2 regions of the Streptomyces sp. NPDC093600 genome follow, and region 1 is predicted to be linked to the other one. Evidence: riboswitches for the same ligand, from Rfam matches in the RefSeq annotation. Region 1 holds a riboswitch; the other holds the start of a gene.
The links. A riboswitch is a leader RNA that binds a small molecule or an ion and turns the genes downstream of it on or off. The one in region 1 is predicted to bind cobalamin.
Positions count from the first base shown of each region.

Region 2: another riboswitch for cobalamin. It lies ahead of ACIRB4_RS16310 (FecCD family ABC transporter permease); the one in region 1 lies ahead of cobN (cobaltochelatase subunit CobN).

Region 1 is NZ_JBIWIU010000009.1:7,081-11,622, reverse strand. Features, by position in the region: gene cobN (cobaltochelatase subunit CobN) at 1-3,216, opposite strand, end outside; cobalamin riboswitch at 3,255-3,388, opposite strand; gene ACIRB4_RS21775 (cobalamin biosynthesis protein CobG) at 3,458-4,542, shown strand, end outside.
Region 2 is NZ_JBIWIU010000005.1:337,387-341,928, forward strand. Features, by position in the region: gene ACIRB4_RS16300 (TetR/AcrR family transcriptional regulator) at 1-67, opposite strand, end outside; gene ACIRB4_RS16305 (MBL fold metallo-hydrolase) at 240-1,511, shown strand; cobalamin riboswitch at 1,620-1,747, shown strand; gene ACIRB4_RS16310 (FecCD family ABC transporter permease) at 1,850-2,959, shown strand; gene ACIRB4_RS16315 (ABC transporter ATP-binding protein) at 2,959-3,771, shown strand; gene ACIRB4_RS16320 (ABC transporter substrate-binding protein) at 3,787-4,542, shown strand, end outside.

The sequences.
Region 1 (4,542 bases):
CTCGGGACGGGTCGAGTCACCGATGTACGCCTCGGGGGCCGTGCCCTTCAGCGCGCGGACGGTCGCCACCATCCCGCCGTGGTACTGGAAGTAGTCGTCGGAGTCGGCGATGTCGTGCTCGCGCGTGTCGGTGTTCTTCGCCGCCACGGCGATCCGCTTGTACGCCGTCTCCATCTCCGCCCGGGCCGGTCGGCCTTCGAGACCGCGGCCGTAGGCGTATCCGCCCCACACGGTGTAGACCTCGGCCAGGTCCGCGTCCGTGCGCCAGTCGCGCGAGTCGATCAGCTGGAGGATCCCGGCGCCGTACGTGCCCGGCCGCGAGCCGAAGATGCGGGTCGTGGCACGCCGCTCGTCGCCGTGCTCGGCCAGATCGGCCTGCGCGTGGGCCCGTACGAAGTTGGCGTCGGCCGGCTCGTCGAGCGAGGCCGCGAGCCGTACCGCGTCGTCGAGAAGCCCGATGACGTGCGGGAACGCGTCACGGAAGAACCCCGAGATGCGCAGGGTGACGTCGATGCGCGGGCGGCCCAGCTCCTCCAGCGGCACCGGCTCCAGGCCGTTGACCCGGCGCGAGGCGTCGTCCCACAGCGGGCGGACACCCAGCAGGGCCAGCGCCTCCGCCACGTCGTCGCCCGCCGTGCGCATCGCGCTCGTCCCCCACAGGGAGAGCCCGACGGAGGTCGGCCATTCGCCGTTGTCGGTGCGGTAGCGCTCCAGCAGGGAGTCGGCGAGCGCCTGGCCGGTCTCCCAGGCGAGGCGGGAGGGCACGGCCTTGGGGTCGACCGAGTAGAAGTTGCGGCCGGTCGGCAGCACGTTGACCAGGCCGCGCAGCGGCGAGCCCGAGGGGCCCGCCGGTACGAAGCCGCCGTTCAGCGCGTGGACGGCGTGGGTGAGTTCGTCGGTCGTGCCGGCGAGCCGCGGCACCACCTGCTCGCACGCGAAGCGCAGGACGGCCACGACCTCGGGGCCGTACGCGTCGGCGACCGCCGGGACGGCGTCCACGGACCAGCCCGCGGCCTCCATCGCCTCGATCAGCTCGCGCGCCTTCGCCTCCGCCTCGTCGGCCGTCCGCAGCGTCGCCGCCGACTCGTCCAGGCCCAGGGCCTCGCGGAGGCCCGGCAGCGCCTGCGTGCCGCCCCAGATCTGCCGGGCGCGCAGGATCGACAGGACGAGGTTGACCCGCGCCTCGCCCTCCGGCGCCCCGCCGAGCACATGCAGACCGTCCCTGATCTGCGCGTCCTTGACCTCGCAGAGCCAGCCGTCGACATGCAGCAGGAAGTCGTCGAAGCCGTCGTCGTCGGGCCGGTCCTCCAGCCCCAGGTCGTGGTCGAGCTTGGCGGCCTGGATCAGCGTCCAGATCTGGGCGCGGATCGCCGGCAGCTTCGACGGGTCCATGGAGGAGATCTGCGCGTACTCGTCGAGGAGCTGCTCCAGGCGCGCGATGTCGCCGTAGGAGTCGGCGCGGGCCATCGGCGGCACCAGGTGGTCGACGAGCGTCGCGTGGACGCGCCGCTTGGCCTGGGTGCCCTCGCCCGGGTCGTTGACCAGGAACGGGTAGACGAGCGGCAGATCGCCGAGCGCCGCGTCCGGGCCGCAGGCGGCGGACAGACCGGCGTTCTTGCCGGGCAGCCACTCCAGATTGCCGTGCTTGCCGAGGTGGACCATGGCGTCCGCGCCGAACCCGCCGTCGGCCTGGGAGGCCGCGATCCAGCGGTAGGCGGCCAGATAGTGGTGGGACGGCGGGAGATCGGGGTCGTGGTAGATCGCGATCGGGTTCTCGCCGAAGCCGCGCGGCGGCTGGATGAGGATCAGCAGGTTCCCGCGGCGCAGCGCCGCGAGGACGATGTCGCCCTCGGGATTGCGGGAGCGGTCCAGGAACATCTCGCCGGGCGGCGGCCCCCAGTGCTCCTCGACCTGCTCGCGGAGCTCCTGCGGCAGCGTCGCGTACCAGCGCTTGTAGTCGGCGGCCGGGATGCGGACGGGGTTGCGGGCCAGCTGCTCCTCGGTGAGCCAGTCCTGGTCGTGGCCGCCGGCCTCGATGAGCGCGTAGATCAGCTCGTCGCCGTCGCCGGAGACCAGGCCGGGGATCTCGTCCTCGGGTCCGAAGTCGTAGCCCTCCTCACGCAGCCGGCGCAGCAGCGCCACGGCGGAGGCGGGGGTGTCGAGACCGACTGCGTTGCCGATCCGGGAGTGCTTCGTCGGGTACGCGGAGAGGACCAGGGCCAGGCGCTTCTCGGCGTTCGGGATGTGCCGCAGGCGGGCGTGGCGGACGGCGATCCCGGCGACGCGGGCCGCGCGCTCGGCGTCGGCGACATAGGCCGGGAGCCCGTCCTCGTCGATCTCCTTGAAGGAGAACGGCACGGTGATGAGCCGGCCGTCGAACTCGGGGACGGCGACCTGGCTGGCGGCGTCGAGCGGGGAGAGACCCTCGTCGTTCTCCTCCCAGGCCGTACGCGAACCGGTGAGGCAGAGCGCCTGCAGGATCGGTACGTCGAGCGCGGCGAGCGCGCCCGCGTCCCAGGCCTCCTCGTCGCCGCCGGCCTGGGCCTCGGCGGGCTTGGTGCCGCCGGCGGCGAGGACGGTGGTGACGATCGCGTCGACGCCGCGCAGCCGCGCGAGCAGTTCGGGTTCGGGGGCGCGCAGGGAGGCCACGTACAGCGGCAGGGCCTGGGCTCCGGCGTCCTCGACGGCGTCGCAGAGGGTGCCGATGAAGGCGGTGTTCCCGCTCATGTGGTGGGCGCGGTAGTAGAGCACCGCGACGGTCGGGCCGTCGGTCCTCCGGGGGGTGCGCTCCAGCGGGCCCCAGGTGGGGGCGGCGGCCGGGGCCTCGAAGCCGTGGCCGGTGAGCAGCACGGTGTCGGCGAGGAACCGGGCGAGCTGCTCCAGGTTGCCGGGGCCGCCGTGGGCGAGATAGGCGTGCGCCTCGGTGGCGACGCCGATCGGGACCGTGGAGGTCTCCATGAGCTGGGCGTCGGGCGCCTGTTCGCCGGAGAGCACGACCAGCGGCTTCCCGGCGGCGCGCAGCGTCTGCAGCCCGTCCTCCCAGGCCCGCAGGCCGCCGAGGAGGCGTACGACGACGAGGTCCGAGCCGTCCAGGAGACCGGGAAGGTCGTCGGGGGCGAGGCGCGAGGGGTTGGCGAACCGGTACGCCACCGGGCCGCCGGCCGCGCGGGCGCTGAGCAGGTCGGTGTCGGAGTGCGACAGCAACAGAATTCGCATGCGAGCGCAGGCCTTCCTCGGGGTTGTCCGCGCCCCGGGTGGTCGTGTGGACGGCGGGAGTTCCTGACTCACCGGGACGCTGGTGCGACCTGGCTCACAGTGGCGGGACCGCGCCGGATTCTCACCGGGCTTCCTCCCCGGGGCCCTGGGACCCCATGCCGTTCTGCATAGTAGATCCTGCCCCCGCCAGGCCGGGGGGTTGGCCGGATCACACCCGGTGGGCACGCGGATTCACGTGGGTATGCTCGCCGCCATGCCGCCCACCCCACCCACCACGCCCAACCCGGGCGAACCCGTCATACGGGACCGTGGCGACGCCTGCCCCGGGGCGCTCCGGCTGCACCCCGCCGACGACGGCCGCCTGGCCCGACTCCGCCTGCCCGCAGGCTTGCTGACGGCTCGCCAGGTGGAGGTCCTGGCCACCGTGGCGGAGGTCCTTGGCGACGGCCGGGTCAGTGTCACCTCCCGGGGAAACGTGGAGCTGCGGGGCCTCGCGGAGGGCTGCGGCGCGCAGCTGGCGGAGCTGCTGGCACCGGCCGGCCTCCTGCCGTCCCCGACCCATGAACGCGTCCGGAACGTGGTGGCCTCACCGGCCGCGGGACTGGACGGACTCAGCGGCGGTGACGTGCAGTTGTGGGCGCGCCAGCTGGACGCGCTGCTGTGCGCCCGGGAGGGGACGGCGGCCCTTTCCGGCCGTTTCCTCTTCGTCCTGGACGACGGCCGGGGGGACGTGGCCGGTCTCGGCGGAGATGTGACCTTGATCGCAGCAGGGCCGACGGTACGGCTCCGGGTCGGCGACCAGGTCTTCCAGCTGGGCGCCGACGACGCGCCCCGCGCCGCGCTCGCCGCCGCCGAGGCCTTCCTGGCCGCCGCCCGAGCCGCGGGGAACGGCGCCTGGCGGGTCCGTGAGCTGCCCGAGGGGCACCAGCCGGACCTGACCGGGGCGCTCGCCCGGGCCGGGATCGCGGCCGAGCCCGTACCCGCGCCGGAACTCCCGCACGGCGAACCCCCCGCGCCCGGGGTGCTCGGCGAGAGCGCCGTCTCCGTCCTGGCGCCCCTCGGCCGGCTGACGGCCGAACAGCTGCGCGCCCTGGCCGCCACCGCTGGAGAGGTGCGGCTCACCCCCTGGCGGGGCGCCGTCGTCACCGGCTTCCCGGACCGGACGGCCGCGGCGCGACGGCTGCGCGAGCTCGACGCGTACGGGCTGATCACGGACCCCGGCTCCCCCTGGGCCGGGGTCGGCGCCTGCACCGGACGCCCCGGCTGCGCCAAGTCCCTGGCCGACGTCCGCGCCGACGCGACCCCCGGCTGCGCCAAGTCCCTCGC
Region 2 (4,542 bases), on a different contig from region 1:
TCTGCGCGACAGTGGCCCGCAGCAACTCCTCGCGCCGCTCCGCCACGTTCAAGCGCACTCTCGCCACGCCGCTCAGCCTACACAGCACATGACGCGGGCATGATCATTTTTCGGGTGCCGGGTGTGGCGCGTGGATCGGCGGGCTACTGAACAGTCGTTCAGTATCGCGCTCGCGACCCGGCCACGGCGGCCGGCGACGAGAGCCGGCGCCCGCCCATGACGGTCGGCGGCCGCACATAATGGAACGACCCCCGACCTCAGGAGGCCCTGTGACCGGCACCGGCCCCGACCATCCGCTGCGGTCCCGGCTGCGCGCCCTGCGGCCCGCCGCCTTCGGCGCCGACCCGGCGGGCGAGCGCATGGAGCGCATCCGCCGCTCGCCGAACTTCGCGGACGGGGTCTTCCAGAACCCCGTGCCGGCCCGGCACGGCCCCTCCGGCTCCATGCTCGAGCTCGCCAAGGTCTACTTCCAGAAGGAGGCGCGGGCGCGCCGGGCCCCCGCCGGCACGATCCCCCTCCACACCGGCACCCCGGACCACCTCGCCGAGCCGCCGGCCTCCGGACTGCGGCTCACCTGGATGGGGCACTCCAGCGTCCTCGCCGAGATCGACGGCCACCGGGTGCTCTTCGACCCGGTCTGGGGCGACCGCTGCTCGCCCTTCGCCTTCGCCGGCCCCCGGCGTCTGCACCCCGTCCCGGTGCCGCTCGCCGAGCTGGGCCCCGTCGACGTGGTCGTGATCTCCCACGACCACTACGACCACCTCGACCTGCCCACGATCAAGGCCCTGGCCTCGACGGACACCCTCTTCGCCGTGCCGCTGGGCGTGGGCGCCCATCTGGAGCGCTGGGGCGTGCCCGCTTCCCGGCTGCGCGAGCTGGACTGGAACGAGACGGCGGAGATCGGCGCCCTGCGGCTCACCGCGACCCCCGCCCGCCACTTCTGCGGCCGCGGCCTGCGCAACCAGCAGCACACCCTGTGGGCGTCCTGGGTCGTCGCCGGGCCCACGCACCGGATCTACCACAGCGGAGACACGGGCTACTTCCCCGGCTTCCAGGAGATCGGCGCCGCTCACGGCCCCTTCGACGCCACCATGATCCAGATCGGCGCGTACTCGGCGTACTGGCCCGAGAACCACACGGACCTCACACCGCTGCCGGGAGCCTGGCCGGACATCCACATGTCGCCCGCTCAGGGGGTCCAAGCCCACCTCGACCTGCAAGGAGGCCGCCCGGGCGGCGTCCTGCTCCCGATCCACTGGGGCACCTTCAACCTGGCACCCCACCCGTGGGCGGAGCCGGGGGAGTGGACGAAGGACGCCGCCGAGGAGGCCGGACAGGCCGTCGCGTTCCCCCGCCCCGGCCAGCCCTTCGAGCCCGCGGGCAAGCTGCCCTCGGCGCCCTGGTGGCGGGCGGTGGCCCACCCCATCGCCACCCCGTGGCGCCCGCCCCGGCAGGTGCGGGTCTCCACCGAGGGCCGCACGGACGATCTCGATCTCGCGGGCGATCGCTGACGGCGGGTCGGAACGGCCTCGGCCGGACCGTGCTCGCCGGCTCGTCGACCATGGGACGAGCGGGGGAGCCCGACGCCTCATGTGCGCCCTCGCGGGGAGCCCCGTCGTACACGCTATGCTGCAAACCGCCCCGCGGGGGAAGCCGGTCGAATTCCGGCGCTGACCCGCAACGGTGGACGGAACCGCGTTACGCGGCTCCGTAAGCCCGATTACCCGCGGTGGTGAAGGCTCCTGTCAATTCGCCGTGGACTGCGAGAGGGTGCTGCGCAGGGCGCCCGGCGTCCCGGGCCGCTCCTTGCTCACGTGGGTGCACGGCTTGAGGCGAAGGCGATCAGCCCGTGGCCACACCCCTGCAAGCCGAACCGGCCGCGCCACCGCACACGGCGCGCAACGGCGTCGGCCCCGCACCCCCCAAGCGCGTATCACCGCCCCTTCTCGTCGCCGTCCTGTGCACCGCGCTCCTGCTCTCCCTCCTCTGCGGAGCCGGGATGGGGGCGTCGGGCCTGTCCTGGGGCGAGGTGCTGCGCTTTCTGTGGGCCGGGCTGACGGGCGGATCCATAGCGCACGACGACGTCGCGGCTTACACGATCGTGTGGGAACTGCGCTTTCCGCGCGCCGTGCTGGCCGCGGTCGTCGGAGCGGGCCTCTCGGCCATCGGCGTCGCCGTGCAGGCCATGGTCCGCAACGCCCTCGCCGACCCGTTCGTCCTGGGCATCTCCTCCGGCGCGGCCGTCGGCGCCAATGCCGTCCTCCTCTTCGGAGCCTTCGGCGCTCTCGGCCTCTGGGCCCTGTCCACGGCCGCCTTCCTCTCCGCGCTCCTCGCCATGGCCCTGGTGTACGCGATCGCCCGCACCGCCGACGGCCTGACCCCGCTGCGGCTCGTCCTGACGGGCACAGCGATGTACTACGGCTTCTCCGCCGTCACCACGTTCATGGTGTTCGCGGCCGAACGCGGCGAGGCGGCCCGCTCCGCGATGATGTGGCTGCTCGGCAGCCTCGGCGGAGCCAGCTGGGCCTCCGTGCCGATCGCCGCGGGAGCCGTGCTCGCCGGCCTCACCCACCTCACGGTGTCGGCGCGCCGCCTGAACGCGCTGGCGATGGGTGACGAGACCGCGGCCGCCCTCGGGGTGGACGCGGGGAGGCTGCGCAAGGAACTGTTCCTGGTCTGCGCCGCCGTCACGGGTGCCGTGGTCGCGGTGAGCGGCGCGATCGGTTTCGTCGGCCTCATGGTCCCGCACGCCGCACGGATGCTGGTCGGCGCGGACCACCGCCGGCTGCTGGCCGTCGCCCCCCTCGCCGGCGCCGTCCTGCTGATCTGGGTGGACATCCTGTCCCGTGTGGTGCTCGCGCCCGTCGAGCTGCCGGTGGGCGTGCTGACCGCCGTCATCGGCGTCCCGTGCTTCGTCCTGCTGATGCGCCGCCGCTCCTACACCTTCGGAGGCGCGTGATGCGGATCGACATCGACGCACTCACGGTCGAGGTCACCGGCGCGAAGCTGGTGCGCGAGGCCACGCTCCGCGCGGACAGCGGGCAGGTCGTCGGGCTCGTCGGGCCCAACGGCAGCGGGAAGTCCACCCTGTTGCGCTGCGTCTACCGAGCCCTGCGCCCCTCGGCGGGGATGGTCCGCCTCGGCGGTGAGGACCTGCACTCGCTGAGCGCGCGCGAAGGCGCCCGCCGGCTGGCCGCCCTGCCCCAAGAGGCGGTCACCGAGTTCGACTTCACGGTCGCCGAGGTCGTGGCTATGGGACGGCTGCCCCACCAGCGATCCGTGGCCCGGACCACCGACGAGGACCGGAAGGCGTGCGAGGCCGCGCTGGTACGGGTCGGCGCCGGCCACCTCGCCGACCGCGGCTTCCTCACCCTCTCCGGCGGCGAGAAGCAACGGGTCCTGATCGCCCGCGCGCTCGCGCAGCAGCCGCGCGTCCTGGTCCTCGACGAGCCGACCAACCACCTCGACATCGCCCAGCAGTTGGAAGTCCTGGCCCTCGTGCGCGGCTGGGGGTCCCCCCGGACGGAGTCTGGGGGAGGGCTGACCGTGCTCACCGCCCTGCACGACCTCAACCTCGCCGCGCTCCACTGCGACCTGCTCTACGTCATCGACAGCGGCCGGATCGTCACCTCCGGCGCCCCGCACGACGTACTGACGCCCGACCTGCTCGCCGAGGTCTTCGGCGTACGGGCGCACCGGGTGCCGCATCCGGAGTCCGGCGCCGTGCAGCTGCTCTTCGACCGTCTCCCGCCCACTCAGCCCGCTTCCTGAGGAGTCATCGCCACCATGCCGAACCTCGTACGCCCCGCCGTACTCGCCCTCGCCGCCGCCCTGGTGCTCACCGGTTGCGGCGCGCAGGTCACCCCGGAGAGCGAGGAGGGGGGCGGTGCCAAGGCACGCGGCGGCCACTATCCGGTCACCGTCGAGAACTGCGGCCAGAAGAAGAGCTACGACAAGGCGCCCCAGCGCGTGGTCACCAATGACGTCGGCATCACCGAGATCATGTTCGCGCTCGGGCTAGAGAACCGCATGGCGGGCTATGTGATGCCCGACGACAGGGGCGACCTCTCCTCCGTTCCCTGGAAGGACGCGTACCAGAAGACGAAGTGGCTCTCGAAGAAGACGATCAACAAGGAGCTGGTCCTCGACGCCCGCGCCGATCTGGTCTTCGCGGGCTGGAACTACGGCTTCAACGAGGGGGAGGGCTTCAGCCCCACCGAGCTGGCGCGGGTGGGCATCGACTCGTATCTGCTGAGCGAATCGTGCCGCAACGGGCAGGGAAAGGCGCGCGGGGTGATGCCGCCGCTCGAAGCGCTCTACACCGACCTGCGGAACCTGGGAAAGATCTTCGACGTCGAGGACCGTGCGGAGGCCCTCGTCGCGGACTTCCGTAAGCAGGTGGCCGAAGCGCAGGCGAAGGCCCCGAAGGGCGCCGACCGGCCGCGCGTCTTCCTCTACGACGACGGGCGGGACAAGCCGCTGACCTCGGGCCTGTACGCCGGGCCGCACGACATCATCACCAAGGCGGGGGGCGACCACGTC